One region of the Bacillus thuringiensis genome, then DNA from elsewhere that is predicted to be linked to it. Evidence: riboswitches for the same ligand, from Rfam matches in the RefSeq annotation. Region 1 holds a riboswitch; each other region holds the start of a gene.

Region 1 (7,886 bases):
ATTTATCGAAAGAATATGAAGCTTATCAAAAATTAAATATACCTTGTGACTACGTTCAATCTCTATCAATTCCTATTCCAGTACAATCTGCACTTGTCATGAAAAATCAAGCACAATTCCATCCCCTCCTTTATTTGAAAACACTTTTAGAAAAGTTTGTGGAGATGGGCGGCAAAGTTTATGAACAAACAACAGCTATGGATGTCGAAAAAGGGGATTATCCACAAATAATTACAAAGGATGGCCATCATATCACTTGTGAATATGTCGTCTCTTGTTCACATTTTCCTTTTTATGATGCGAATAGCTTTTTCTTTACGAGAATGTATGCAGAACGCTCCTACGCTCTTGCAATAAAAGCAAAAACGGATTATCCAGGTGGCATGTATTTAAGTATTGATGATCCAAAACGCTCCTTACGCTATATAACAGATAATGGAGAAAAATTGATTTTGATTGGTGGGGAAAGTCATAAAACAGGACAAGGAATAAATACGATGCTTCATTATGAAGCACTCTACTCTTTTGCTGAAGCAACTTTTGGAGTAGATGAAGTTCCTTATAGATGGTCAGCACAAGATTTAATTACTCTAGACAAACTCCCTTATATCGGACATATTAACGAAAGAAATCCAAATATATTTGTTGCAACTGGATATCGCAAATGGGGAATGACAACTGGAACTGCTGCCGCTCACCTACTGAAGGACTCCATCCTAAAAGTCCACAGTCCCTATGAAGAACTATATGCACCATCACGCTTCCATGCAAATCCAGATATAAAAATGTTCCTCTCCCAGAACATTGATGTTGCGAAACATTTAATTGAAGGAAAGATTGAAACCGCATTACGTAAGCCAGAAGATCTCGAAGTTGGTGAAGGATCTGTCGTACATGTTAACGGTAAACGAGCAGGTGCTTATAAGGACAAAGAAGGTAAATTACATATCGTCGATACAACTTGTACACATCTCGGCTGTGAAGTTGAATGGAATAATGGTGATTGTACTTGGGATTGCCCTTGCCATGGTTCTCGTTTTTCAATTGAGGGAGACGTTCTTGAAGGTCCAGCAGATCAACCGTTAAAACGAGTTGATAATGAGTAAACAAATAAAGAAGTTCAACAGAATTACTGTTGAACTTCTTTATTTGTAATAAAACTTTTTCAGATAAATTTCGACACCAAGAAGGAAAATATTAACATTAAATAAAATAATATATTCATCTACAAATTAAAAGGGGTGAATATTATGCAACCTTCAGCTCCACCTCATCTAGAATCTACAGAAACTATCTTTTCAAGCTCTATTACAAAACTTGTTGTTTTTATTTGTTGGCTAGCCATTTTAGCTGATGGATATGATTTAGGTATTTACGGTGCCGTTCTACCAAAGCTCCTAGAAGACAAAAGCTGGGCGCTATCACCAGCGCATGCTGGTACAATTGCAAGCTATGCTTTATTTGGGATGTTTATTGGGGCTATTCTAGTTGGAACGATTACAGATCTAATTGGGCGTAAATGGACGCTTATATGCTGTTTAGCACTTTTTTCTATCACAATGGGTTTAGCGGCTATCGCTCCTTCTCCTGAGTTATTTGGATTATCTCGATTTATAGGAGGAATCGGATTAGGCGGTGTTATCCCTACGGCTTCAGCACTCACTGTTGAATATTCCCCCCAAAAAAGGCAATCTTTTATTTATGCTCTTATGTTTACGGGCTATCCTTTAGGTATCGTGTTAGGTGCTATTTTGTCTATGTTTATGTTAGAAGATTTCGGATGGAGAATTATGTTTGGTATCGGAATGATTCCACTACTCCTTATTCCTTTCATTATTCGCTATTTACCTGAGTCCATTCAATTTTTATTATCACGTAATCGCCAAGAAGAAGTGAACCAAATTCTTAATCGTTTTCAAATTGAATTTCATGTAAAAAATAAAACTCATCAAGCCCCATCTACTATACAAAAGGAAAATGGATTTTTCACTTTATTCTCAAAAGAATACATAAAAGCAACGCTACTTTTTTGGATCACTTATATAATGGGAATGTTTCTAATATACGGTTTAAACACTTGGTTACCACAGATGATGCGTCAGGCGGGATATCCTCTTGGATCTAGTCTGTCATTCCTACTTATACTAAATATTACCGCAGCTATCGGCGCATTATTCGCTGGAGCAATTGCTGATTGTATAGGAGCAAAAATTGTTATTAGCATCTCTTATCTTATGGCAGCCATATGTATCGGACTATTAACAATTAAACCATCTGTTACAATCATTTATCTTTTAATTGGCCTTGCTGGTATTGGATCAGTCGGTATTACTCAAATATTAAATGCATATGTAACACAATACTTCCCATCACATATCCGAGCTACCTCCTTAGGCTGGGGACTGGGACTTGGCCGAGTTGGTGCAATTTCTGGCCCTATTCTCGTCGGTATTATTATGACAATGCAATATGACTTAGCATGGAATTTTTACTTATTCTCCTTTGCAGGTCTTATCGCAGCTATATCTGTTTTCTTCATTCCTACAAAATAAAAAGAGCACAAACTTTGAAGTGACCCCTAAAAGTTAGACACGGTTATTTCATTAGGCAGCTTGATAAAAGTGAGTCCGGTATTGTACCGGGCTCATTTTTAATTTTGCCTTAATCCGTTTCGTATTATAATAATCTATATATTTTTCTAATTCTATTTTAAAGTGCTCTACATTTTCAAATTCTTTTATGTAGAGGAACTCCGACTTCATAATCCCAAAGAAATTTTCTATTACTGCGTTGTCGTAACAGTTTCCTTTTCGAGACATACTCTGGACGATAGCTCTTGATTCAAGTGTCCGGACGTACTGTCTCATTTGATAATGCCATCCTTGATCCGAATGCATCAGTAGCTGGTGGGTTTCGGGTAAACGTTCCAATGCTTTCTCTAACATGTCTGAAACAAGCGAATACGTCGGTCTAGAACCAATTGTATAGGTAATAATTTCACCATTATACAAATCTAATACAGGTGATACATACAGTTTTTCTCCAAACAATTTAAACTCTGTGATGTCTGTTACCCACTTTTGATTCGGTGCATCTGTATGAAAATTACGCTCTAAAATATTAGGTGCAATTCTACCGACTTTTCCTTTATAGGATTTATATTTCTTCATACGCACAACACACTTTAACCCAAGCTCTTTCATAATGCGCTGAACCTTCTTGTGGTTCACTTTCTGGCCACGATTCGTTAATTCATCACGAATGCGACGGTAACCATAACGACCTTCATTTTCCTCATAAATCGCTTTAATCTCAGCTTTCAAATCGGCATCTACATCTGGACGATTCATTTTCTTTACTAAATCATAATACGTGCTTCGAGGAATAGTAGCTAGCTCCACGAGTGCCTTGACCGAATATTTATGCCTTAATTCATAGACTACTTGCGCTTTGTCTTGTTTTGTGATTTTTCCTTGTTTTGAACTAAGGCATTTAACTTTTTTAAGTACTCATTTTCCATCTCAAGCTGTTTAATGCGTGCTTCAAGTGCTTCGACTGACCCTTCAGCTAAAGGTTGTTTTAATTGTTTATTTGAATCTTTTTTCATGGATGGACGCCCCTTTTTCTTAGATTGAAGGGCATCAATTCCTTGTGTTTCGAGCTGTTTTTTCCAAACAGAAATCGTTGAAGGGGCAGGAATATTAAAGATAGCTGCCGTCTCAAATAAGGACATACCGTTTTCAATCATAAAGTTTAGTACGTCTAGTTTAAATTGTTGTGTGTAATTTGTACATCGTTTTAGAAAAGCTTCCAGACCATTCTGTTTATATTGGTTTACCCAATTCAAAATGATTGTGTCACTTATACCGAGCGATCTACCCAGTTCTCGATAACTTTCATTTCCGTTCAAATAACGTAGAACGATTTGTATTTTTTCATCAGCTGTAAATTTAGCCATAGAAAAACTGCACCTCCAATTGTTAGACTGTGTCTAACAATTGGGGTGCAGTTCAACTTACTTGTGCTCTTTTTCATATGCTTCAAACAACGTATCTCGAAACAATGTATTTAAACTCTCAATATCGATCCCTGATCCCTTTTCAATTCCTTTTACATACTGCTGATAGTAATGAATTTGTTCTTCTAAAAATTGATTTAGCACCTTAATTTTCAATCCAACATCTAATTCAGTACCTGCTTTTTTCTTTATTAACAACTTTTCAATTTCATCTAATACACTACGTTCTAATGATAATTCTGTAATCAATCGGTCAAATTCTACAGGAGGTAAAGTTGCTTTCTCTTCTAGCCACTTACAAGCTAAAATGGGACGTAATACATAAAAGTACTTTTTCAGCTTTACATTCTCACCTTGCAAAAATTCACGATAATTTTTCGACGCCATATGTAAATAATGATATATCGTTGCTTTTGGATCAAAATTCTTCTCACTCATCTGTTGAAGTAGTTCTGGAAAATTAGAGTTTTTCGAATAAAAAATTGGTGATCGAATCCACTCAAGTAAAGCTGGGTTCGACTTCGCGAATAGTTGCAATGCCTTTCTAATATCCCAACCACTTATATCTAAATCATCACTAATTGGATATTCAATTACATCTCGTTTATCATGAATTGATAAATACCATTCTACCGGATGTATATAAACAAACCTAACATCATAATCGCTATCTTTCGATGGAAACCCCCAAGCACGACTCCCTGATTCTACCGCAAATAAAATTTTCACATCATTCTCTTTTTCAATTCTTTCTAACTCCAACTCGATTTTCTCTCTCATTTCATAACACCTCTATTTTTTGATTATTTCCTTGGAAATTCGACAAATACACTACTAATTTTACTACATACTAAAAAAACTGTCAGAAATTACTGACAGCAAAACGGAACATCTATTGTTGCTTTTCGATTACAGTAGTAGCAATTCGTTCAAACTCTTTTTGAATCTCATCTTTATATGCATCTACTATTGAAAAATCCATAGCAGCAATATAAATTCGTTCTAATTTATCACGAACCGATTTTGCTTTCGCTAAGAAAGACATCGCCTCATTCATTTTTGCTTTATATTGAATGGAAACATCACGAATTTCCTTCGCATATTTCTCATCCGTCCCTGGCGTAACAATAAGGGCATACATATCAATAATTTCATCACCCTCGCGACTTGGAAAATATTCATGTGGTGCGGTGCTATCAAAAATTGCAAAGCCTAATTCTCTTACGATAACCATATCAAGACTATTCGGGTCAAATCCGCAATGATATACTTCAACTTCAAACCCTTTTTCTTCAGCTGCCTTAGCTAACTTTTTGAGCATCGTTGATTTTCCAGAGCCTGGGCGCCCTTTTATAAAATAACGATGTGGTAACCCTTCTGTTAAATTAGGAACAAAATCAACTGCCCCTTTCGGTGTAGCAGCTCCTAAAAAACGATGTTTTACAAGCGATTGTCTCCCGCCTTTATCTGCAAATAATTTCTGGATTAGCTGATCGGTTAGTTCATTTGCTTTATTAAAATCTATATTATCAATATATATCTTCTCCCACTCATCATGTATAACCAATGCCTCTTTAAAACGTGCGTAAGCAGACTGAAAAGCTTTGCTTGCTTCTGAAACAAATCTTTCAATTTCTAACTTCTGCTTCCTTAGCTTATCTGAGTCCCAAGCAATTCCTAAATTTATATACTCTTCAACAACTCCTGGCATTTTTGGCTCAATAACATGCGGCGATGTCCCATCAACAATTCCTGCTTTTAATTTTGGGATAATTACACCATCAACCGATTTATTGTCAGAAGAACAATGTAAAAATTCAATATCGTATCCTTTTCCAACCCATTCACGACCTATTGCCTTTATTAAAGAAGATTTTCCCGTTCCTGGGCCACCCTTTAAGATAAATAATCTGTCTAATCCTTTTAAATTCTCTTCGTATAAATTGTGAAATCCCCTAGCTGTATTACCACCAGCATAGTAATTCAGTACATTTCCTGTCACTGCACTCACTCCTTCGCAGCATTCTATTTACATAAGCTACAATATGCGAGCAGCTTTATTTGGGTGAATACCTATTTTATATTGCACGCAAAAAGGAAATGAATTACAATTTAACTATCGGAAAATTCCGATTTTAAAAACTGAATACTTCTTTATCAAGAGAGGCAGAGGGACCGGCCCTTTGAAGCCCAGCAACCTCAGTTTATACAAACTGAATAGGTGCTAATTCCTGCAAAATGCATTGCATTTTGGAAGATAAAACTCAACTAGCATGTAAAGCTCATCTTTCTTGATACTGAAGGATGAGCTTTTTATTATTTGAAAAACATATATTGGAGGTATGTAAAATGAAAGTAATTGATCTATCGCAAACATTTGAAAATAATATGTCTCAATTTCCTGGAACACCTAAAATACAACTAGAAGCTGTTACAAGCGTTGAAGAAGCAGGCTATCAAGTTACAGATTTTCATTCTGTCGTTCATGTTGGCACGCATTGTGATGCTCCTGCGCATTTTATTTCAGGAGCAACAACTATTGATCAATTACCGCTAGATCAATTTGTAGGCGAAGCTGTTCTTATAGATGTAACACATATTCAAGAGCGAAAATTACCTAAGGCAGTATTGCATAATACTGACATAAAAGAAGGTGATATTGTTATTTTTCATTCCAATCTATCCACTAAATGGAATACAGAAGCTTATGAGAAAGAAGCATTTTATCTTTCTGAAGAATTAGCTGAAGAACTAGTTCAATTAAAAGTAAAATCTATCGGTTTAGATTTCATTTCTCCTGATGAAGTTACAACAGAAACATCACCGATTCATCACATATTATTAGGGAATAATATTTATTTAATTGAAAACTTAACAAATCTAGATGCTATCGAAGCAAAACGTTTCTTTTTCTCAGCAGCACCTTTAAAAATTAAAAATAGTGACGGTGCTTTCGCAAGAGCATTTGCTGTTATTTTTTAAATGGAGCTACAAAAAAAGCAAAGGTCATTACTGACCTTTGCTTCTATATTTTCTATTTAAATTAAGAAAGAATTGTTCCACACGAGGACGTACCCAAGCTAAACAATCAATCTCTTTCTTCTTTGTGCAAGCTATCTCTTCACCATCTACCATTTCAACAAGTTCCAACTCTAACAATTGCCTCGTGAACGCTAACATATTTACTTCTTCAGCTGGATACTCTTCTTTTAATTTCTCCTCAATTTCACCCAATAAAAAACCGTCACGCATCATTGCTAGTGCATCAATCCAAAGTGGCGGCATTTCATATTTTTCTCCTGTAATTGTATCTTTTACAATATAATTCTTTTGCTCTTTTCGAAATTGAATTGTATGTAAACATACAGTCGAATTTAATGTTAATTCCATCATACCACCTCTTTCATAATATCTGCATAGAAAAAAGGATGCGCGTGCACCCCTTCTTATCTTTTCGTAACACTACTGAACCGTTACATGAGCAACCAATCTCATGTCGATATTTTCCTCCATTATAAACGAAGTATTTTATAAAAAAAACCCTTCTTGAAACATTTTATAAAATGTTTATATTTACACAACAAGAACACTTTTCTGAAAAATCTTTTCTCCCAATACATTAAACGGTCGGCAGAAAAATTTCTACTTTCGTTCCTACTCCTACACTACTTTGAATTGTGATACTTCCTTGATGTTCCTTAATAATTTTATATGTAATCATTAATCCAAGTCCTGTACCATTCTCCTTTGTTGTGTAAAAAGCCTTGCCGATTTTTCCTAATTTCTCATTCTCTATACCAAATCCTTGGTCTTCGACAGAAATACACAAATGTCCTTGCGTTTTTTGATATGCACGGATATGAATTTC
Region 2 (7,886 bases), 210 kb from region 1:
AGGATAGATGATTTTATTTTCACGCTGCCCACCAGGTCTCGTTAAAACAAGTGTGACGCCAAGTGGTAATGCAATAAGGATAGAGATAAGTAATGAAATAGATGTCATTTGAAAGGTTTGAATTGTGGCTTCCCATATGACTTTACCCCATTCATCCAAAAAGGACTTGTTTCCCATAATCTGTTCTACCTCCTTCTACAATGATTCCTTGCTCTTGTAAAAATGATAAAGCACGGTGGATTTCATTTTGTTCTCCTTGCATATGAACGACTAGTTTCCCATATGCTTCATGTTTTAACTGCGTAATATTACCGGATAAAATATTCGGATACACTTGGAAACGTTTTGTGGCAACAGCTAAGGCAGGTTCACCTGAAGTAGTGCCAATAAATGAAAGTGTTACAATTTCTCCAGTATTCTGTAGTTCTTTCTGTACCTCTTCTGGAATTTTAGCTGCAAAGGCGCTATTTACAAATTTCTTCGTTGTTACATGTTGTGGGTTTGTGAAAATATCTTTCACAGTCCCACTTTCGACTACAGATCCATGTTCCATAACGGCAACGCGGTCGCATATACGTTGGATAACGTTCATTTCGTGTGTAATGAGTAAAATCGTAATTCCAATTTCTTCGTTAATCTTTAATAACAAATCAAGAATAGAATCAGTTGTTTCTGGATCTAAAGCGCTCGTTGCTTCGTCACTTAATAACACTTCAGGCTCATGTGATAGTGCACGTGCAATTGCAACGCGCTGTTTTTGACCGCCAGAAAGTTCACTTGGATAAGCATCTTTTCGATTGAAAAGATCGACAATGCGTAAATATTTTTCTACCCTTTTTTTAATTTCCGCTTTTGGAATGCCAGCAAGGCGTAAAGGTAATGCAATGTTTTCATAGATGGTAACAGTTTTAAGTAAATTGAATCCTTGAAAGATCATTCCGATTTTTTGTCTCGCTTTTGCTAGTTCTTTTGTCGATAACGTTGTTAAGTCTTGTTCGTTTACAATGATATTTCCTGTCGTTGGTTTTTCTAATAAATTTACACATCGAATCAATGTGCTTTTACCAGCGCCGCTATACCCAATGATTCCAAATACCTCGCCTTTTTCTACTTTAAGGGAAGTAGACTTAAGAGCCTCAACAGTCCCTTTTTTTGTTGAAAATACTTTGGATATGTTTTTAAATTCAATCATTATCGTCAGCTCCTACCAAGATGGTAAAACTGAACCATCAAATTTTTTCTCGATAAACTCTTTTACTTCTTTAGATTGATAAGCTTTCTTTAATTTATTTACAACGGCATCATCTTTATTTTCAGTACGAACAACAACCCAGTTCACATATGGTGAATCTTTTCCTTCGCGGAAAATAGAATCTTTCGCTGGACTTAATTTTGCACCTAATGCAAAGTTTGTGTTAATTGCAGCTGCTTTTACTTCACTTAGTTGCGTTGGTAATTGAGATGCCTCTAATTCGACAATCTTTAATTTTTTTGGATTTTCAATTACATCTTTTGCAGTCGCTTTTTCTGTAGCCTTTGGATCAACTTTTAAAACCCCTGCTTTTTCAAATAATTTTAAAGCTCGAAGTTCATTCGTTGGGTCATTTGGTACAGCAATCGCATCGCCGTCTTTTAAGTCTTTTACATCTTTTATATCTTTAGAATATACGCCCATAGGGAATGTTACTGTTGAAAATACTTCAGCTAATTTCATATTGCGTTCAGCTTTAAATACATCTAAATACGATTTCGTTTGGTAGCTATTTACATCAAGGCTTTTTTCATCTAAAGATACGTTTGGCGCTACATAATCATTAAATACTTTTATATCAATTTCCAGACCATCTTTTGCTGCAACTTCTTTTACCTTTTCAAAAATTTGTTCATGTGGTCCACCTGTTACACCGACAGTAATCTTTTTCTCGTCTAATGCTTTTACCTCTTTATCTGAACTCGCACTACATGCGCCTAATAATAATACTGCTCCGCTTACAATGCTTAATAATACCTTTTTCATCTATAAATCCCCCTTCATATACGTTCCAAAATAAAAAGCACCTCCCAAAAATAAGAGAGGTGCCGAATAGACGAAATAGATTCCTCCCTTATCTTCCAAAACGAAAACTCGTTTTGCAGGAATTAGCACCTTAGCTTATACGTCATAAGCTCGGTTGCCGGGCATCATCGGGCCAGTCCCTCCGCCACTCTTGATAAGAGTATGTGTATGTAGTTTTAAATATGGTACTAATAGTAAATCGTACAAAAAGAATTGTCAATAATATTTTCAGAATATATTTTATTTTAAGGTAATCGAAACATTTCCTTTCTTATGGCCCATTTCTACATACGTATGGGCTTCTACAACTTCTTCTAATCGGTAAATTCTATCAATAACAGGTTTTAGCTTTTCTGTTTCAGCTAGTTGTTTTAGTAGGTTCATATCTTCTTTACTGACCTTTGCCATCATTCCGTTCACAGATACATATTTTCCATTAGGCATTAATGCATCTGTACAAAGAGACTTTTTATATTTTCCAACTGCGTCAAATATAATATCGTAGTGATCGCCCCGCTTAGTAAAATCTTCTTTCATATAATCAATTACGTTGTCTGCCCCTAAAGCTGTTACTAAATCGAAATTCGAACTACTACAAATGGCTGTGACAGTCGCCCCGAAGTATTTAGCAAGTTGTACGGCTGCCGTCCCTACTGACCCAGAGGCGCCGTATATAAGTACTTGTTGCCCTTTTTTTATCTGTCCTTTTCTAAGGAAGTGCAATGCTGAAGTTCCGCCAAAAGGAATAACAGCAGCTTCTTCATAGGTCACATTGGTAGGTTTTAATGCTATTAATCCACTTTCATGCACGCATGTGTATTCGGCATAACCACCAAGGTTGAGTTCTGTTAATGCAAAAACTGGATCCCCTTTTTTAAATTGTGTTACATCTGTTCCAATGTCTTCGATTTCACCGGATAACTCTACGCCAAGTATAGGTTTTCTCGGTTTTCTGAAACCTAATATGATCCGCATAGGAATCCAAAATAAGAGGGGGCTATTAAAGCCACGTATTCTACAATCTCCAGTCGATACACTTGTTGCGTGAATTTTAACTAATACTTCATTTTTTTTAGGTTTAGGCTTTTCTACATTTTGAAGCTGGAGAACATTAGGTGGTCCATACTTTGTGCAAATAATCGCTTTCATAATGACCTCCTGAAATGAGTTGTTATTATTTACATCATATTTAAACTTTTTCTCAAACATGTTGTTATATAGGAAATAAATTTAAAGATAAATATTACGAATTATATAGATTTCATAGGAATAGAGATGATATTATTTTTGGGAAGGAGGGGACGTTATGAAAAAACTTATTTTAATTTCAAGTCTAGTACTTGCAGTCGGTCTAGGAGTAGGGTGTAGTAATGAGGAAACAAAAAAGACTGATGAACCGAAAAAAGAAGCTGTGCAGAAAGAAAAGGAATTAACAGCGAAGGATGTTTTCAATAAAGCGAATGAAGCTTTTAAAAACGAAGAAAATGTAACGATGACATATGATGTGGGAATAAAGGCTGAAGGAACAGAGATGAATGTAATGAAGGCCAAAATGCAACTAGAGCCGAAGAAAAAAAACTCTCGTTCTGAAATGAATGTTTCTGGTACAGAGGTTATTGTTTATGATGTAGGTGGCAAAATTGCTGGTCAGGTGAAAAATCCTAATACGGGTGAAGTGATGTCTGTACCAGAGGAACAATTAAATGCTAACGGAATGAACGCGACTCAAGGAATGGTAGATAATTTAGAGATTCCATCGGAAATTTTAAATAAAGTAAAGATGGAGAAAAGTGGAGATAATTATAAACTGAAGTTTGCATTAAAAGGGCAAGAGACAGAGAGTATGCTAGCTAGTATGGATGAAAAGCAGAAACAAATGCTACAAGGCCAAAATGCAAAGATAGAAGAAATAGATGGGGAATATATTATTACAAAAGATTTTAAATATGAATCAGCAAAGATAGATATGGTTATGAGTAGCAATGGTAAGGATAAAGCGCACATTATTACGGATGCAAAGTTTACATCGTATGATAAATTTGATCCAATACAATTGCCAGCAGCAAAGTAATCACTGTCAAGAGAGGTACCTGAAAGAACGGGTATCTCTTTTTGTTGCTAATAAGGAGAGTGTCCTTTGAAAAAAAGAAAGATAGCAGTGGTCATTGTCGCATATACGGTTTTGCTTGCAACGTCTGTACATACGTATAAAAAACAAATTGATCATCCTATTATGAGTGATGTAGGTAAATTGCTTCCGACAAAAATAAAACGTGTTGAAAGTGCTACGGAAGAGCACTCGTTAATAAAATTAGTGCGAGATGCAAAAGTTTCAGGAGAGAAAATTTCCATTGCAGGCATGCAACATAGCCAAGGAGGACAGACATATTATCCGAATGGCACGATGCTCGATATGAAAGGATATAATAAAATATTAGAATTCGATCCAGAGAAGAAGCGGATTACAGTTCAAAGTGGTGTCACGTGGAATGATATTCAGAAGAAAATAAATCCATATGGCCTTGCGGTACAGGTCATGCAGTCTCAAAATATTTTTACTGTTGGTGGTTCATTAAGTGTAAATGTACACGGGCGTGATATTCGTCATGAGGCACTAATTGATACAGTAGAGTCATTCAGATTGTTAATGGCAGATGGCACGGTATGTAATGTAAGTAGAGAAGAAAATGTAGAGTTATTTCCATATGTCATTGGTGGTTACGGTTTATTTGGAGTTATTTTAGATGTGACGCTGAAGTTAACAGATGATGAATTATATGAAATGCACACGAGAATGATAGATTATAAAGAATACGCATCTTATTTCAAAGAGAAAGTGAAAAGAGATGAGAATGTTCGTATGCACTTAGCGCGTATTTCTGTTGCTCCAAATTCATTTTTAAAAGAGATGTATGTGACGGATTATACTTTGGCACAAAATCAAAATATGAGAGAAGAGTACAGTGAATTAAAGGAAGAAAATATTATAGCTGCACCTAAATTTTTACTTGGGTTATCACGTTATAGTGATTGGGGAAAGAATACATTTTGGGATATACAAAGAGGTTATTTTGAACGTACAGATGGAAAGTATGAGACGCGTAATAATGTTATGAGATCAGATAGTGCTTTTATGGAATATGAAAATCCAAATAGGACCGAAGTGTTACAAGAATACTTTGTGCCTATAGATGCTTTCACGGAGTATATAGATGATTTACGTAACGCATTAAATGAAGAAGAGTTTAATTTACTCAACATTACGATTCGTTACGTGGAAAAGAATGAAAATGCAGTTTTGTCCTATGCGAAAGATGATATGTTTGCGCTGGTTCTTTTGATTAACCAGGGACGCTCAGAGAGTGAGATAAAGAAAACAGAGGATGTCATTCGGAAGATGATTGATGTTACTTTAAAGCATAACGGTAGTTACTATTTGCCGTATTATTCTTATCCAACGAAAGAGCAGTTAAAGAGGGCATATCCTCGTATTGAAGAATTTCTCAAGAAAAAGAAGGAAGTAGATTCAGAAGAGAGATTTGTGAATTTATTTTATAGGGAGTATACGAAATGACATATAGAAGATTTGTGGCTTCGCAAAGTATCATCATGATGGCAGGAAGTATGGTATTTCCTTTTTATATATTATTGCTTCGAAACGTTGGAAATAGCTTCTCGCAATTTGGCTGGGCGTATGGCTTATTTGCTTTAACATCAGCACTTGTATATCCACTAGTGGGAAAGATATCTGATCAAGTAGGGGATAAAAAATTATTAATAATATACGCTTGGTCCATGGCAATCTTAATGCTTTGCTTTCCGATTGCCACGGAAGTATGGCATGTGTATATTCTTCAAATTGTAATGGGAGTTTTAGGTGCTGTGCAGCGTAATACTGAGAAGACTTCATTAGCACGAAAGGTTGCGCAGGAAAAGGCTGGTTATGAGATTGGAAAATACCATGTGTGGACATCCATTGGCGGAGCAGTAGCGGTTATTGCCACGGGATATTTAGTAGATTTCTTTACGATTGGTACAATTTTTTATATTGCATCTATTCTATATGTAGTGAGCGGGATTGTATTAAGTAGTAAAAAAATATAACTATTCCTATTTTCACCTTAATACCCTTTATTTGTTATACTAAAAGGGAATACAAAAGAAAAGGGGACAGTGCCTTTGATGAAATTTGTAGTTTTAGCTATTCTTACTTTGTTTTTGATTCCATGGACAAGAAGCAGTAGTAAGCTTCGAGCAGTGGATAAGAAGGGAGATAAGAAGGTTGTAAAGGGTAAGAAATCATCTATTTTAGTTATTCCTGTTTTATTTTGGATAGGTATTGCAATCTATGAATACTTTTGGCTAATTGATGATCGAGTAGATTCGATTCTTACTCATTATTCTGTTGCAGTAGCAATTTTAATTGGGCTTGTTTTATTTTCACAAGATCAAATAGGGAAATTAGAAGGTACGCTAAAAGGACTTCTAATGTTTATTTTACTCGCAAGTTACGGCTACTTTGGTTATTTGCACGATATAGTAATCTCGCAAAAGAAATATGATTCTGTTGTTAAGGTAGAGAAAGATATTTCAGAGCCATTTACTGAAAATGACCAGCCGTTTACAGTGCCGCCAAAGACAGCGGAGAATAAGATGAAAAAAGTATTTGGTGATATTCCGAAAGTAGCTTATTTTGAGCTAGGAGAATTAACGCCACAAATGGTAAACGGCGAAGCTTTATATGTAGCGCCAATTGAAGTTTCAGGATTTTTTAAAGCGCGTAAAGCTGAGACAATTCCAGGGTATGTAACGATGTCAGGTACGAATCCTGATGCGGAAGCGAAACTGCACCTCGGTTATAAAATGAAATATGTGCCAAGCATGTTTTTTGGTAATAAGTTAGAGCGTGTGGTAAGGCAAGCAGAACCAAATTTAATCTTTAAAGGAAAACCTAAATTTGAGGTTGATGATAAAGGAAAACCATATTATACAATGACGTATGGTGAATTTATTTCAGGAAGATCTGGATTTGAGGTAGAAGGTGTTGTCGTAGTAGATGCACAAACAGGTGAAGTGAAAAGATATAATAAAGGAAAGGCACCTAAATTTGTTGATGGTGTATTAAATCATGAGACTGCATCTACGTTAAATACGTACTTTGGTAAATATATTCACGGATTTTGGAATACGAAATTCTCACAAACAGATATGAAAATTCCGACTGAGTGGGGAACGAAAGAAGGCGTGACCCCGATCTTTGGTAAAGATGGAACACTGTATTATTTTACAGACTTTACTTCTCCAAAAGAAGGAGTAGATTCAGCCCTAGGCTATTCATTAGTAGATGCACGCACAGGCAAGCTATATTACTATAATGGAAAAGAAGTAAAGGGGATTATGGATGGTTCAGCAGCTACAGAAGTAGTAGATAATTCCTTTAAGAGAGAGAAATGGCATGGGACAATGCCTGTCATTTATAACGTATACGGAAAACCAGCTTGGATTATTCCGGTTGTTGATGACGGAGGCCTAGTACGTGCACATACAGTTGTATATGCTGCTAATGCAAAAATATTTGCGACAGGTTCTTCGCAGAAAGAAGCGCTTGAGAATTATAAAAACGTAATGAGTGGTAATGGTGATACCTTTAGACCAACCTCAACAGGAAAAGAAGCGCAAAAAGAAGGTATTGTACAACGTGTATATAAAGAGAAATCAGGTGAAAATACAATCGTGTACGTACTTTTAGAGAATGAACAAAAGGTATTTATGATACCGGTGAAGAAATTCCCGTATGCTATGTTTACAGAAGTAGGAGACCCAATTCAAA
Region 3 (7,886 bases), 2.6 Mb from region 1:
CGCTAAGCAAAAAAATAATAAGCTGTCTACATGGACTGCTTATTTACATAATTATCGAAGTCGGAAGTGAAAATTATCTTTTTTGATAGATACAAGAAATTAAGAACTGATCCTTATTCAAGAAAAGCACCCGTTAATTCAATAACCATCTCACATAATTTTTTTCAATACCTTTACCATAAATGGTGTCTTTAATGTCTCTTTTATTAGTGAATTTTTGTGTTTCATAAAATTATTGATCTGTTTTTTTCTATTTGGAACCATTAAAAAAGGTAATCTACTAGGATTAAACCATCCAATTTTTGCAGTTTCAGGTCCATTATTTATTGGTTCTCCTCCTAGTAATTTTCCTGAAAATATATGTTGCATATCATTGTATTCAGGCTGGTGATATTCTCCTATTTTACGTTCAATAGCAATTATATAGCCCGTTTCTTCTTCAGTTTCTCTTATAGCGCATTTATCTAACTGTTCGTTCTCTTCTAATCTTCCCCCAGGCAAATCCCAGATAGGATAATCATTTCGTTTAACTAGCAATATTTTGCCTTCATTATTATCAACAATAGTAAAGCACCCTGTGGTTTTTATAGTATTCATTATAAATATAATCTCCTTAACTTACTCAATTGCTAACAAACTTGTATTTCTCTATGTCTAATAAATTTTCCTTTTTGCTGAATTAAACTGGCCCTTTAATGGAACAACATAAGATGAATATTCTATACATGCTCGGTTAACATAACGTCTCATTATCGGTAGCAAATACTTTCATAGAATCCTTGTATGTACAGGGGTTCTTGTTTTTTTGTCTATGTATCTCTTATATAGGATTTTATACATCATTGATGTAGCGGGGATATGAGGAATCCTCGCTTTTCTTTTTTGGCATAAAATTTTGTATGAAAACAGTTGAGTTATAATGCTTTATGCTGAAAAATAAAAACTTTTCTTTGAATTTGAAAAAGAAGGTGTTACACCCCCATGAGATCAATGGGACTTATATTCCACTTCTTTATCAGGATTATATTAAGAAGTGGAAATAGTATAAGTACCCAAAAAACGATAATAAAAACTGTATTCATCAGTTTCTACTCCTTATGTTGATAATAAAGTTATTTATAACAGGAAGTATAACTCACTTATTAGTTAGTTCTGTGGTTCTCTAAAAAAGTTAGATGCAATGCAACAAACTGTTCCGGTGATTAGAATACTATACTTCACAGTGCTACCTGTGTGCTCAAATAAATTAGTTCCATTAAGCATTATAAGCCCCCAAAACAATTGACCCGCGCCAAAACCTAATAATATTTTTCCTATTCGAGAAAATTTTTTCATGCTTTTCCACCTCCCACAAACTAGCTCGATTAAATGGCTTGACCGATGTGGGTTAATAATCAGAGGGGATGGCCTCTGATGTAAAGTTTCACTCTATCTCTCCGTCTCAAAAAACTCAATCCACTCCCCATCAGGACCAGCGAAGAATATGTAACGTGTTCCATCTGGTAATGTTTCGATTGCATCTCCTAGTAAAAAAGTTACTTCGTGTTTTCTTAGTTTTTCGATTTCATCTTCTAATGAATCCACTTTAAAGCAAATGTGATGTACTTTTCCTTCTGCCGGAAGAGAAGAATTGTAGCCTTCAATGAGTTCGAGTATCGTTTCCTTCGATTCTTCTACACCTAAAAAAGCGAGTTTTAAGTCTGGATTCGGGTGTCCCATACGTTTAATGAGCTGTAAGCCAACTACTTCTTCATAAAATGAGATAGATGTTTCTAAGTTTGCAACCATAAGTCCTACGTGTTCGATTCTTCTAACTGGCATGTAGATTCCTTCTTTCTGAAAATTATATATAAAATAATATTGAAAATTGAGAAAATAAGCAAGATAAAAACCTTACAAATTTTAGCGTGTTGTATGGTATAGTGAGAAAGTATGTTTGGGGAGAAGGAAGGAGATTATACGATGAATACACCTACTCAAACTCCTTCATTATCGGAAACGATGAAAGAGTGGCATTATGCATTAGCATATGAAATTAAACATTGGAAAACGATAGGTGGTAGTAAAATTTCTATCATGAACGGTCGTTTTTTATATACAGATTATGAGAATACAGTGTATGTATTTCAGCTTATTTCGGAAGTAAGCTTACCTGAAGGTTCACCAATTCGAATTGAGTTCGATGGTGAGGAAGCGACAGGAGAAGTATTATCTGTACATGGATTAGAAATAGAATTGAAATTAAATGATTATATACAAGGTGAAATAAGAGAAGCGGTTTTATACAGTGAACCGTGGCAACTTTTAGAGCAACTGCAAGAGCGATTGAAAGAAGCACGTAAAGATAAGTTGAAACGTAATCGTATAAAGCGTCTCGTTGATGGGACGAGTAGTCCGAAGCATATTGAGAAGATGAAAAATCCGAAAAATGAACTGGCATATCGCTCGTTTTACAATCCGACAACGTACGTATGGGGACCACCTGGAACAGGGAAGTCTTACAATTTATCACGTATTATTTCGGCTCATTATCAAAAAGGAAAATCGGTACTTGTGTTAGCTCATAGTAACGCGGCAGTAGACGTATTAATGAGTGAAGTAACGAAGCAAATTGAAAAGAAAAAGAAATGGACGCCTGGCGAAATTGTTCGTTACGGTTATAGTCAACATGAACATATACGAAATCATGAAACGTTACTTGCATCTAAGTTAGTTGAAACGACGAACGGATCTTGGGGTGAGGAAAGACTCTATTTAGAAGAGACACGACAAGATCTTCGTGAAAAAATCTTATCGTATAAAGCAACATCTGCTGATAAGAAGCGTATACAAGAGATTGAAAGTGATCTTCGAAAGCAAAAAGCGAAAATTAAAGAAGTAGAAAAAGAATATATTGAAAATGCGAAAGTAATTGGTGCAACTCTATCAAAATGTGCAATTGATGCGCTAATTTATGAGCGTACATTTGATTTAGTTGTCGTAGATGAAGTGAGTATGGCGTTCGTTCCGCAAATCGCATTAGCTGCTTCACTTGGAAAACGTATCGTCGTTTGTGGTGATTTTTTACAATTACCTCCAATTGCGATGGCGAACCATGAACTCGTTCGCAAATGGCTTGGGGAAGATATGTTTTACCACGCTGGGATTGTTGATTCTGTAAATAAATCAGAAGCACATCCAAATCTATTTATGTTGCAGGAACAAAGACGTATGCATGCGGATATATCGAAGTTTACGAATTCATTTATTTATAAAAACAGAGTATATGATCATCCGTCTGTTTCAGAGCGTAAAGAACTTGCGCAATTGCAGCCGTTCGCAAATGAAGCGAGTGTTTTATTTGATACGAGCCAAATGGGAGCTTTTTCGTTAAAAGATGCTGCTTCTGGTTCACGTTTTAACATTATGTCTGGTTTAGTAGCGATGCAAATGATGTTAATCGGATTGTTAGACGGTGTTCAGTCGATTGGTGTTGTGACACCTTACAGGGCGCAGTCACGTTTTTTATCGACGTGTATTAGAGAAATGTTGCAGAGAACGAAATATCAAAACATACCAGTTTTAGTGGCGACAGTTCATAAGTTCCAAGGTTCTGAAAGAGATATGATGATCTTTGATACGGTTGACAGTTATCCGCAAGAACGACCTGGCGTGTTATTCTTTGACCATAAAAATCATCGGCTCGTCAATGTAGCAGTGACAAGGGCGAGAGGGAAGTTCATTCAATTATCAGATTGCCATTATATGCGTAAAAACCTTTCGAGAAAACAATCGTTATCACAATTAACAGCTCATATAGAACGTCATGGAGATGTGTATGACCGCACGACATCAAGACAATTGTGGGAACGGAAAATTTCGAAACGTCTACGCTGGTTTATGGAAATGAATCTTGAGGAAACGAAAGGGCTATTAAAAGATATTTTAGCCGCAAAACGAAACATTATTATTTCACTTCCAAGTACGAAACAAGTAGATAAACGAGTATGGCAAGCGTTAATGCGTACAAATGCACAAATAACAGTTTATAGTGACGGACCAGTTCCGCTGAAAAATGTAAAGTTACAAAGACAAAATAAAGCATTCCCGTTTATTGTAATTGATGATGAAATCTTCTGGGCAGGCGCACCTCTCACATCTCAAATGATGTTTGAAGGTAGTACGGAATTCCCGTACATATGTGCAAGACTGCAAGCACCAGAAACAATTGGTGTATTAAAAGGATTTTTAGATATTCGGTAAATTCGGATAGGAATTCCTTGACTTTTAATTGGAATGAACTTAGAATAAATGTAATTTAATATAATTTTATGAAAATTCTTATCGCGAGAGGTGGAGGGACTGGCCCTATGATACCTCGGCAGCGGATTCGTTATGAATACTGTGCCAATTCCAGCAAGGTAACTTGAAAGATAAGAAAGAAGCTCATTTTGACTGTATATACAGAAGCCTCTTTCTATCTTTTAGAAAGAGGCTTTTTTACGTGAAAATAAAGGAGGAAGAAAAATGGGAGCGACAGGAGTAGCGTCACAAAGAAAAGCAATTGAAGAAAGTATAGAAAGAAATAAGGAAAAGTACATAGAAACAAGTCATGACATTCATGCGAATCCGGAGATCGGAAACCAAGAGTTTTACGCATCAAGAACGTTAAGTTTATTACTAGGGAGTGCTGGTTTTCAGCTGCAACACAATATAGCTGGACATGAAACAGGTTTTATTGCGCGAAAAAGTTCAGGAAAAAAAGGACCAGTCATCGCATTTTTAGCAGAGTATGACGCTTTACCAGGACTCGGTCATGCGTGTGGTCACAATTTAATTGGCACAATTAGCGTTGCAGCAGCAATTGCATTATCAGAAACGCTTGAAGAAATTGGCGGGGAAGTTGTTGTGTTTGGTACACCAGCAGAAGAAGGCGGGCCAAATGGTAGCGCGAAATCAAGTTATGTAAAGGCAGGTTTATTTAAAGACATTGATGCGGCGCTTATGATTCATCCAAGCGGAAAGACAGCGACAACGAGTCCTTCACTAGCAGTCGATCCACTTGATTTTCATTTTTACGGAAAAACAGCTCATGCTGCAGCTTCACCAGAAGAAGGGATTAATGCATTAGATGCGGTTATTCAGCTCTATAACGGTATTAACGCACTTCGCCAACAACTTCCGTCAGACGTGAGAATTCATGGCGTTATTAAAGAGGGCGGAAAAGCACCTAATATTATTCCTGACTATGCCGCAGCTAGGTTCTTCATCCGCGCAGCAACGCGAAAAAGATGTGCAGAAATAACAGAAAAAGTAAGAAACGTTGCTGAGGGAGCAGCGTTAGCAACAGGTGCAAAAGTAAAAATCCATCAATTCCAAAATGAAATCGATGAATTACTCGTAACAAAAACATATAACGATATCGTAGCGGAAGAACTAGAACTATTAGGTGAAGATGTAAATCGTAAAGAAAGAGTAGGGATCGGTTCAACCGACGCAGGAAACGTAAGTCAAGTCGTACCGACAATCCATCCGTACATTAAAATCGGACCAGATGACTTAATTGCACATACGAATGAATTTAGAGAAGCAGCACGTTCAGAACTTGGAGATAAAGCATTAATTACATCGGCAAAAGCATTAGCAAATACGGCGTATCGATTAATTACGGAAGAAGGGTTGTTAGAGAAGGTGAAGGAGGAGTTTAAAGAGGCGCAGAGGAATCAAGGGTAAGTGAGAAGGGGGATTATACCCGGGATTTTTAGTAGGAAATTGAATGAAAAAAGAACCAGCCTATGGCTGGTTTTATTATATTATAAAAGAATTTTTTCACATACACTTGATATTTCTACCTTAGTGTCCTCTTATTAGAACGACAATTTCTCCTCAAACTCACTCTTTAAAACAATTAAAGGAGACGACAAGCCAAATTGCATTAAAGAGTCTAAAAATGCAGCGAGAGAATCCATCGAATCGCTCATGACTTTCATCATATAATTAAACTCCCCACTAATTCGATATAAATCTGTTACTTCAGGAGCGGCATTACAAAATTGGATAAAATCAGAGCATTGGCTCGTTTTAAACATGATGAATGCTTGAATGTTTTTATTAATTTTGGAAGGCTCAAATTTCGTTCGGTAAGCTGCTATAACTCCTTGATCTTCAAGCTTGTTAATTCGTTCTTTTACAGCAGGTTGCGTCATGGATATAATTCGTCCGATTTCTGAAACAGAAATCCTCGCATTTTCATACAACAAGTTCATAATTTTATGATCGATTTCATCCAATTTTACTGCGTTTTGCATTGTGTAGCCACCTTATTTTATTTTTTTAAGTAAATCACAAATTATAACTATAATATCATAAGTGAACGAACTAAATTGCCTATAAATCTATATTTAAAATTATTGGTGTTTGTATGAAAATATAAGTATAGCATTCATCAAACGGAAATTTAGGAAGGATGGAGAAAATGAAGAATCTTGATGGGAAAGTAGCGTTAGTAACAGGAGCGAGTCGCGGAATTGGCCGTGCGATTGCGATGAGATTGGCGAAAGATGGAGCATTAGTTGCAATCCACTACGGCCGAAATAAAACAGCTGCAGATGAAACGATTAGTGAGATTGAATCTAATGGAGGAAAAGCGTTCTTAATTGAAGCTGAACTCAATTCAATTGATGGTGTCAAAAAGCTAGTAGAACAGTTAAAGAATGAATTACAAATAAAAGTTGGTACATCAGAGATTGATATTTTAGTAAACAATGCAGGGATAGGTACACAAGGAACGATTGAAAATACGACAGAAGAAGTTTTTGATGAAATTATGTCCGTAAATATTAAGGCGCCGTTCTTCTTAATTCAGCAAACATTGCCGTTACTACGAGCAGAGGGGCGTATTATTAACATTTCGTCAGCTGAAGTAAGACTCGGTTTTACAGGCTCAATTGCATACGGTTTAAGTAAAGGTGCATTAAATACGATGACACTTCCTCTAGCTAAGCATCTTGGAGAAAGAGGTATAACAGTGAATACAATTATGCCTGGATATACGAAGACAGATATTAATGAAAAATTGCTAGATAATCCGGAAATACGAAATTTTGCTACGAATTCATCTGTTTTCGGACGAATAGGGCAAGTTGAAGATATCGCAGATGCAGTAGCGTTCCTTGCTTCTTCTGATAGTCGCTGGGTAACAGGGCAGATTTTAGATGTTTCTGGTGGGTTTTGTTTATAGGGGCAGCACCCTATAAACATCAGATTAATATTTTTTAGTAGCTATAGAAACTCCATTCCTTAGAAATATTTTAACTACTAAGTTGTAAAAAGAACCGTAGTTTTCATTTTTGAATAAACTAGGGTCTTTTTAATTGTAAAGATATAATGCGAGGAAGGTTTTTTAAAAATTAAAAAACTTGATGAATTAGTTGCATAAAGAACTAAACGGCGTATATACTATAAATATCAAAAAAAATTGATGAAAGGAGAGTGAACTACAATGGCACAAAATTTTCAGTTATATGAGAAAAAATTTAAAGCATTAGCTGATCAAAAACGTTTAGAGATTATGTATGAACTTTGCCAGCGAGGCCAGACTTGTGTATGTGATTTAACAGAGATTTTTGAAATGACGCAATCTAAGTTGTCCTATCACTTAAAGATTTTATTAGATGCAGGTTTAATTGTAAAAGAAACAAAAGGTACGTGGAGTTATTATGATTTAAATGATGCGGAAGTAAACAATTTATTATCAGAAGAATTATGCTGTATCTTTAGAAAAACAGGAAAAGGTAGTTGCTGTTAAAATTTTGTACTATTAATCAAAAAAAATTGATTAATGATATATAAAGAGGAGGAATAAGGTATGAGATATGTTCACGTTGGTATAAACGTTACGAATTTAG
Region 4 (7,886 bases), 2.3 Mb from region 1:
TACATAAATTTAACATCATTATACTGATGGATGAATAAAGTATTCATATTAAATAGGAATTGATTTGTTGTGATTGGGCCATTATAATTGCTTTGAAAATTAAGGGGTGGTAAGAATTTTTAAATACATTCATAAAATTAGAGCCCATAGAAATGAAAGAGGATAGAGTTAAATGGAAGCAATCTTTAACATTGTAACAGTTGTAGTTTTGGGGATAATATTTACCACGCTATCAGCAGTAATTATACTTCCTTTCATAGCAAAAAAGAAGAATTGGAAAAAGCTTAATATATCTTTAAAGCGTGGTGTATTAAAGATTAAAATCGAAGAGTAAAATATGAGTTTTATACAAGGGAGGTGTGATAGTGATAGACTTGGATATTAAAGACGTCACCGTACAGATGGAATTAAACGGTGTCTTTTGGAATGAGGATGGGGTTGCTGAAATGACGGTGACTACAAAAGCTGAGCATTCTCTTCTTCTTCGTTTAGTAGTTGACTTAAAAAGTAAAACTATTAGGGCCACAAGTGCCGACATAGTGAATGGATTCTGCCCTCTGTGCAAACAGAAAAGGGACGAATGTAGTGAACTTAATGACTTGCAAAACAAAATGGATATTTTAGAAGAAGTCTATGATTGGGTGAGAGAGCATCCAGAATATCGTTTTCAATTATCTTTTTACGAGTATAATAAATTTGAGGTAGTGAAGTGAAGTTTTCATTTTACCAACATATATAGTGACTACTCTAATGGAAATACGCTTGTACAACAAGGAAGGAATTTACTTGATTCTGCGACAATTGATATCTTGGATCAATAATAATTTTTAAAAATAAGCATATTTTTGTTATAAATCAGGAAAAACGATTCTATTAAGAATCGTTTTTTAATATAAACATCAATTAAGCTCAAAATAAAAGAGCGCTTATTAAAAGCGCCCAGTAAAAACAGATATATGGAAGGATTTATTCAATCCCGTTCGGATCATAAGAATACTGTTGCTTATTCTCAATTCGCTCAATCACATCTTGCAGCTCATCTGGCTTCAGAAACTCAATAGGAGAGAAGCCCTTTTCAAACGTAAGTGTGTCTGCTTCAATCATAAGTACATATCGGTCATTTACCTTCGCAATATGTATTTGATCCCCGAAATCAGCAAGTAAAGCCTTCACAGAGATATGATCTGCTTTTAGTTTTAATTCCACTTCAGGAGCGTGCTCGACGATTTGGGCAGTTGCTTCCATTACTTCTTCGGTTGAAAATTGTTCCATAATTTCGCGTTTCGGACTGGCAGCCCATACTTCCATCGCTTGGTCGAATTGTTCGCGTTCTTCCGTACCTTCTTCAAATACATCTTCAATTTGGTCGTATACCATGTCCATTACCTGTGTTTTCATAATTTCAGGCATAGAGCGTTCATATTCGACGAATTTTAAGAAGTCTTCAAAGTAGCGGGCATGTGATGCTTGGTGTATTTTTAGTTCGCCTACTTCAACCATACCTTCTTCAGGCATGTATGGATACTGGATAGATTTCATATTCTTTGTTGTGATGGCCATTTCAACGTTACGAATCAGTGTTGATTCATCAGAAATAGAAGCAACCTTTGGTTCGAAGTCGCATTTCATTACGAATACGAATGGGTCATCAAAGTATTTGCGTAGTTTTGCCTGAGCAATTAAAAATACACCACCGCGTACAGCGCTTGTGTCAAGATATGTATAAACGAGAGGTTCGCTCATATCTTTAAAGTTGTCCTTTGTTTCTGCAAAGCGAATACGATTAAAAAGGTTGTAATGAGGGTTTGAATCAAGTTCGTGCCCCTCCTCTACAATAAAGCGACCAATTTTTGTTGGGGCTTGTTCTGTTTTTGCATGACGTTCTACTTTTCGCTTCGATATTTTTAATAACTCGCCATTCAAAAATTCTTTTAAGGAGCTATCTTCATATTCTTCAGCGTCTAAAGTTTGAAAATGTTTGTAGCGTTTATCAACTGCTTCACCTTTTCCTTCTACTTGTACAACATAAAAGGAAAGATAATTTATTTCAAAATCCATATTTATCACCTTGTTTCATTTCATTAACTCTTATCAGTATAGAGATGGAAAAAACTTTCGTCAATTTATATAAGGAAGGGGGAGCCCCTTCCTTATATAAATTTTATTTTTCCGATTAAAATCCGTCTTCTAATGCTGCGAATGGAATGTTTAGTCTGTTTTCTACCGTGCGTAAACGTTGGTTTAAGCGGTTTAGTCTACGTGTATGGCGCTCAACTGTATTTTCTAGTTGACGTACTCTTTGTTCAAGCTCATTTACGCGTCTTTCTAATTGACGATTTCCAGTGCCAGGAAAAGAGATTGGAAGTTGGAATTGTCTATTTTGGTCATATGGATTCGTTTGCTCTGCTTGATCTATATAAGATTGATATTGTGCTTGTAAGTCATACTGTGGTTGTTGGTATGCATATTGATTATATGGATCATATGGATTGTAGGGATACATAATAACATCCTCCATTTCTTTAAAATAGGTTGAATTCACCATAATGTATGTGCAAAAGCGGAGCGGTGGCACGGCAAATACCTATTTATGTTGATGAGATTTCTCTTTATCCCGCATTAACGGGCAGTAAGACCCCCACTGATTAAAGTTTCACTTTATAAAAAATAGCTTGAAGGTTTTTGATTTGAATTTCTTTTGCTTAATGGTATATACTGGATAAAGGGGAGAGTTTACATAAAAGTTACAATTCTATCAAACTCAAACTTTTATGTAAATATGTATAGACATTTATAAAAGAAAAGAGTAATTTATATAGAGTGAAAAATAACTTGTAACATTTTATAAACATATTGTAAAATGATTGTAACAAAACATACATAAAAATGAAATAAATACATAATAGTGATGTTGGGGAAAGGGAGAGAGTATATTGTTCCGTAAAGTAAAGGGTATATTAGTTGGGGTGTTATGTGTAGCTGTAGTGAGTGGCTGTGGTGCAAAAGTAAGTGATGTTGCATTGGTAAGTGATATTGGTGGGCACACTGTAGAGGCTAAAGCAGAAGTGCAGGATACTATTAGTTTAGTTGATGGCCGAACTGGTACTGAAGTGAAAAAATTAGATTTATCTGGTTTAGGCTATTTCGAAGATGAAGCGAAATTTAAAAAGTCTGTAACAAAGGTTGTTGGTGAGGTTGGAAAAAGCGTCGACAAAAAAATGGTTCCTTCACGTATAGCACCTGATGGAAGTTGGCAAGAAGGAAAACCTTCTTATGAATTAATGGAAAAAGAATTAGTAGATAAATTGTTAAATGTTGGTATGTGGGATGCTACGTATCAGTTGCCGATCGTGGAGAAAAAACCAGTCGCAACATTAAGTGATGCGCAAGGAAATGGTACGGTAATTGGTAGATATGAAACGAACTTAGGTGGTTCAACAGGTGGCCGTATTGAGAATATTCGTTTGTCAGCAGCGAGCATAAATGGAGTTGTGTTAGCAAAAGGAGACCGTTTCTCTTTTAATTCATTAATCGGTGATACAACACCAGATAAAGGATATCAATTAGGGAAAGAAATAGTTGATGGTAAATTAGTAGATGGATATGGCGGTGGTGTTTGTCAAACATCTTCAACTTTATACAATGCAGCAGATCAAGCTGGCCTGAAAATGGTGGAGAGAACTACACATTCTAAAACGGTAGGTTATGTTCCACAAGGAAGAGATGCTACAATTGCATATCCATATTTAGATTTAGTATTTGAAAATACGAATGATGCACCTGTGAAGCTTTATATGGGCATTCAGGGTGGAAAGCTAGTTGCTGAAGTACATAAAATGAGATAAGTATAATACCTTTATAAAAAAGCCATTATTTCTAAGTTTGATAGAATTAATGGCTTTTTTGTGCAATCAATATTACACCTCAAGATATAATGAACAGGAGGAAATTTAATAGGAGTAAGACAGTCTAAAAAAAGCATTAAATTTAATTCATAGTTTTCTTATTGACATTATTAGTAATGGGGTGTATTCTTCATAATAACAACTAAATAAATGGAAAAATTTATTGGTTTTCTTATCAAGAGAGATGGAGGGACTGGCCCGATGAAATCTCAGCAACAGGCTGTATCAAAGTACTGTGCTAACTCCAGCGAACGCAATAGGCGTTTGAAAGATGAGAAGAAATGGATTCACATTTAACTCTTCTTATATGCGTAAGAAGAGTTTTTTGTTTAGAGAGGGGGGATAGAGTGAAGTTTGATGTAACGTATTTTTTAGAAAGTTTTCCGCAATTATTTAAATATGTATACATAACTTTAGGGATTACTGTAGTTTCAATGATTATTTCCTTCGTTATAGGGATCGGCTTGGCGATCATAACGAAAAATAAAACGAAATATTTATATTCAATTGCAAGAGTGTATATCTCTTTCTTTAGAGGAACCCCGTTATTAGTTCAATTGTTTGTTTTATATTTCGGATTACCACAAATCTTTCCGACATTTACAGTGCTTACAGCTATGCAAGCAACTTTAATTGGCCTAAGTTTAAATAATGCTGCTTATTTATCAGAGATTATTCGAGGTTCATTAAATGCTGTGGAATCAGGGCAAATGGATGCCTGTTTATCAGTTGGAATGACAAAGGCGCAAGCGATGCGACAAATTATTTTTCCGCAAGCTATTCGTGTCGCAGTACCGTCACTTGGAAATAATTTTGTTGGATTGTTAAAAGAATCTTCGTTATCTTTTGCACTTGGGGTGGCTGAAATTTTAGCACAAGCGAAAATGCTAGCGGCACAATCATATCGTTATATGGAAAGTTATTTAGCGGTAGCGATAGTATATTGGATTATTACAATCGTAATTAGCTGGGGACAGAAAAAGTTAGAAAAGAAACTGGATGCACCATATTTGTAACAGAAATGAGGTGATATATATGATTGAGATAAGAGATTTGTATAAGTCTTACAAACATAATGAAGTACTAAAAGGAATTTCACTTACTGTAAATAAGGGAGAAGTAGTAGTCATTATTGGACCTTCTGGTTCGGGTAAATCGACATTATTAAGGTGTTTAAACTTATTAGAACAACCGAATGATGGCAGTATTAGAATTGAAGATTTAGAGATTTATGCGAAGAGACTTTATAAAAAAGAAATAATACAATTGCGTCAAAAAACGGCAATGGTTTTTCAAAATTATAATTTATTTAAAAATAAAACAGCATTGCAAAATATTACAACGGCATTAACGGTTGTACAGAAAAAAAGTGAAGAAGAGGCAAAGGGAATATCGAGAAAAATATTAAAACAAGTAGGCTTAGCTGATAAAGAAGATTTTTATCCAACAATGTTATCAGGAGGGCAACAGCAAAGGATAGGTATTGCTAGGGCAATGGCTTTAAATCCCGCAGTATTATTGTTTGATGAACCGACTTCCGCACTTGATCCAGAATTGGTGAATGAGGTATTGCAAGTTATTAAAGACTTGGCAAGACAGCACATAACGATGGTTGTTGTTACACATGAAATGAATTTTGCAAAAGAGGTGGCGGATCGCGTTATATTTATGGCTGATGGCATTATTGTAGAGCAGGGAACACCAGAAGAAATTTTCCGAAACCCACAAAATGAACGTACGAAAAAGTTTTTACGACAATTGAATGCTTCAGAAGAAGGCAATCATTTCGTTATTTAGGAGGAAGAATTGTGAGGAAATCATCATTATTACTAACATTAGTATTAACAGTATCAGTTGGAGTTTTATCAGCTTGTGGTTCAAATACAGCAAGCGAAACAACAAATGAAAAAGTAGTAAAAGTTGGGACATCTGCAGGTCGTAGTCCATTTATTTTTAAAGAGGGTGAGAAAGTAAAAGGTTTTGATGCTGAAATTATTGAAGCGGCTGCTAAAAAGGCTGGGTATAAAGTAGAATGGAATGTTTCTGATTTTGAGGGATTATTTGGCTTATTAGATTCAGGACGAATTGATACAATTGCAAATGAACTATCAGTTTCTCCGGAAAGAAAAAAGAAATATGATTTTTCAATTCCGTACGTGTATTCTGGTTCTGTATTCGCGGTGAAGAAAGATAATCATACCATTAAATCGCTAGAAGATTTAAAAGGTAAGACTGTAGGTGTCGGGCTTGGTACAGCTGGAGAGCAAGAATTAAAAGCATTAAATAAAAATAATGCTTTTACAATTAAAACGTTCTCAGAGGATCCGACAGCGGAATTGAATGAAGTAGGACTTGGACGCGTCGATGCCTATTATAATGATAAAGTTCAAGTAGAAACAACTATAACAAAGGCGAAATTGGACAACGTCAAAATAGGATTTGGTCCACTTGAATGGGGAGAGATTGCATTTCCATTTGCAAAAAAGAGTGAAAAGTTAGAAGATATAAATAAAGCGTTGAAAGAATTAGAAAAAGATGGCACATTAAGTGATATATCGAAAAAATGGCTAAAAGTTGATGCTACGAAAAAACAAAATTAAGGTGTATTCGTTGAATGGAGTTATCGCCTATCAACTGATATAAAAAATTAAAGGAAACTAGAGAGGAAGTTATTCATGGTACAAATTCATACGAAAACACGTATTGGTCATGTTGAATTTAAAGTGAAAGATTTAGAACGTCAAATTGCTTTTTATGAAAATGTTGTAGGCTTAGAGGTAATTAAGCAAGAGGGAAATAAAGCATATTTATCTGGAAAAGGTGGAAAGAACGCGTTACTTGTTCTTGAAAAGTTAGAGGACGGGGTACTGCAAGAACCGCGTACGACTGGTATATATCATGTAGCCTTTTTAGTTCCGACTCGTGAAGCTTTTGCTTCTGCGCTATTTGGGGTTCTTCGTAATAAGAATGTAATTGACAGCCCGGCTGAGCAAGAAGGGCGTTATACATATTCAAATGAAATTTTACCAATTTCAAGGTTTAATAGTGCAAGTGATCATACATATAGCGAAGCTTTTTATTTGCAAGATTTAGAGGGGAATGGTATTGAAATTTATGCAGACCGTCCGCGCGATCGATGGGGAGAAGGGCCAGGAGGAAGTACACCACTTGATTTAAAAGAATTGGCAACATTCGTTGATTATGAGTTTGATGGTTTGCCTGCTAATACTGTCGTTGGGCACGTACATTTAAGAATAGCTGATGTAGAGAAATCACATGAATTTTATGTGAAAACAGTAGGTTTTGAAGTACAACAGCGTGAAGAGGATTGCTTATTTATTTCAGCAGGGGGATATCATCACCATATTGGTGCAAATACGTGGAACGGAGTAAACAATCCACACCCGCCAGTACATGCAACTGGACTAAAGGTATATGCGATTGTACTACCGCATAAAGAAGCGTTAGATGAAGTGAAAGAAAGATTAATAGAAAAACAACATGAAATAAATGAAACTACAAATGGGTTTGCGGTAGTAGATCCAAGTGGTATTACAGTGCAGTTTGAAATAGAAGCAGTGTAAAATAAGCGAGAAAGTGTATAATCACTTTCTCGCTTATTTTTGATACGTAATCCAAGTAGCACAAGGGTTAAAAGGGAAGGATTTTAATAGTTCCATTGCATATATACTAGTTGAATCGAATTCACCTTGAATGAAAGAATAGCCGTGTTTGTTTGCATACATAATTTGTTCGAAAACGAGAATTTTTAGTAATGGTAAATTGTCTGTAGTGTGAGTTCCGCACCATCCTAGTTCTAACGTATCATCCTTTTCCAATGTATGGAGGAAAGAGTACCCAATAATTTCGTTCTCTTCACTTATAATTAGAAAGCTCCCATCTAGTAACACGTCATCAGCTAAGATCTTTTCTTTCCAAGTTTCGAGAGGATATAGAGCAACGGGATTTGCTAAGTGGGTT

The links. Region 1 has a riboswitch for S-adenosylmethionine ahead of AC241_RS02075 (cyclase family protein). Riboswitches for the same ligand answer to the same signal wherever they lie in the genome.
Region 2: linked by a shared signal. The riboswitch ahead of AC241_RS01005 (MetQ/NlpA family ABC transporter substrate-binding protein) and the one ahead of AC241_RS02075 (cyclase family protein) in region 1 are both predicted to bind S-adenosylmethionine.
Region 3: linked by a shared signal. The riboswitch ahead of AC241_RS15610 (M20 family metallopeptidase) and the one ahead of AC241_RS02075 (cyclase family protein) in region 1 are both predicted to bind S-adenosylmethionine.
Region 4: linked by a shared signal. The riboswitch ahead of AC241_RS17350 (amino acid ABC transporter permease) and the one ahead of AC241_RS02075 (cyclase family protein) in region 1 are both predicted to bind S-adenosylmethionine.

The regions. Positions count from the first base shown of each region.
Region 1 covers NZ_CP012099.1:383,526-391,411, reverse strand. Annotated here, with positions in the region: gene AC241_RS02105 (FAD-dependent oxidoreductase) at 1-1,106, shown strand, start outside; gene AC241_RS02100 (MFS transporter) at 1,251-2,552, shown strand; one part of gene AC241_RS32460 (IS3 family transposase) at 2,604-3,505, opposite strand; one part of gene AC241_RS32460 (IS3 family transposase) at 3,505-3,958, opposite strand; gene AC241_RS02085 (nucleotidyltransferase domain-containing protein) at 4,016-4,798, opposite strand; gene AC241_RS02080 (PRK06851 family protein) at 4,911-6,020, opposite strand; SAM riboswitch class I at 6,170-6,282, shown strand; gene AC241_RS02075 (cyclase family protein) at 6,368-7,000, shown strand; gene AC241_RS02070 (hypothetical protein) at 7,028-7,408, opposite strand; gene AC241_RS02065 (ATP-binding protein) at 7,638-7,886, opposite strand, start outside.
Region 2 covers NZ_CP012099.1:170,657-178,542, forward strand. Annotated here, with positions in the region: gene AC241_RS00995 (methionine ABC transporter permease) at 1-177, opposite strand, end outside; gene AC241_RS01000 (methionine ABC transporter ATP-binding protein) at 152-1,192, opposite strand; gene AC241_RS01005 (MetQ/NlpA family ABC transporter substrate-binding protein) at 1,205-2,017, opposite strand; SAM riboswitch class I at 2,103-2,217, opposite strand; gene AC241_RS01010 (NAD(P)-dependent alcohol dehydrogenase) at 2,297-3,205, opposite strand; gene AC241_RS01015 (DUF6612 family protein) at 3,363-4,127, shown strand; gene AC241_RS01020 (FAD-binding oxidoreductase) at 4,194-5,630, shown strand; gene AC241_RS01025 (MFS transporter) at 5,627-6,160, shown strand; gene AC241_RS01030 (DUF3981 domain-containing protein) at 6,239-7,886, shown strand, end outside.
Region 3 covers NZ_CP012099.1:3,012,168-3,020,053, reverse strand. Annotated here, with positions in the region: gene AC241_RS15630 (NUDIX hydrolase) at 151-597, opposite strand; gene AC241_RS15625 (hypothetical protein) at 1,147-1,335, opposite strand; gene AC241_RS15620 (VOC family protein) at 1,429-1,821, opposite strand; gene AC241_RS15615 (AAA domain-containing protein) at 1,933-4,242, shown strand; SAM riboswitch class I at 4,318-4,419, shown strand; gene AC241_RS15610 (M20 family metallopeptidase) at 4,507-5,712, shown strand; gene AC241_RS15605 (Lrp/AsnC family transcriptional regulator) at 5,847-6,287, opposite strand; gene AC241_RS15600 (SDR family oxidoreductase) at 6,455-7,219, shown strand; gene arsR (arsenical resistance operon transcriptional regulator ArsR) at 7,481-7,786, shown strand; gene AC241_RS15590 (ArsI/CadI family heavy metal resistance metalloenzyme) at 7,847-7,886, shown strand, end outside.
Region 4 covers NZ_CP012099.1:3,376,400-3,384,285, reverse strand. Annotated here, with positions in the region: gene AC241_RS34845 (hypothetical protein) at 173-334, shown strand; gene AC241_RS17370 (hypothetical protein) at 366-713, shown strand; gene AC241_RS17365 (DUF3900 domain-containing protein) at 967-2,058, opposite strand; gene AC241_RS17360 (hypothetical protein) at 2,174-2,503, opposite strand; gene AC241_RS17355 (VanW family protein) at 2,934-3,845, shown strand; SAM riboswitch class I at 4,075-4,183, shown strand; gene AC241_RS17350 (amino acid ABC transporter permease) at 4,253-4,921, shown strand; gene AC241_RS17345 (amino acid ABC transporter ATP-binding protein) at 4,941-5,702, shown strand; gene AC241_RS17340 (amino acid ABC transporter substrate-binding protein) at 5,714-6,505, shown strand; gene AC241_RS17335 (VOC family protein) at 6,581-7,489, shown strand; gene AC241_RS17330 (hypothetical protein) at 7,523-7,886, opposite strand, start outside.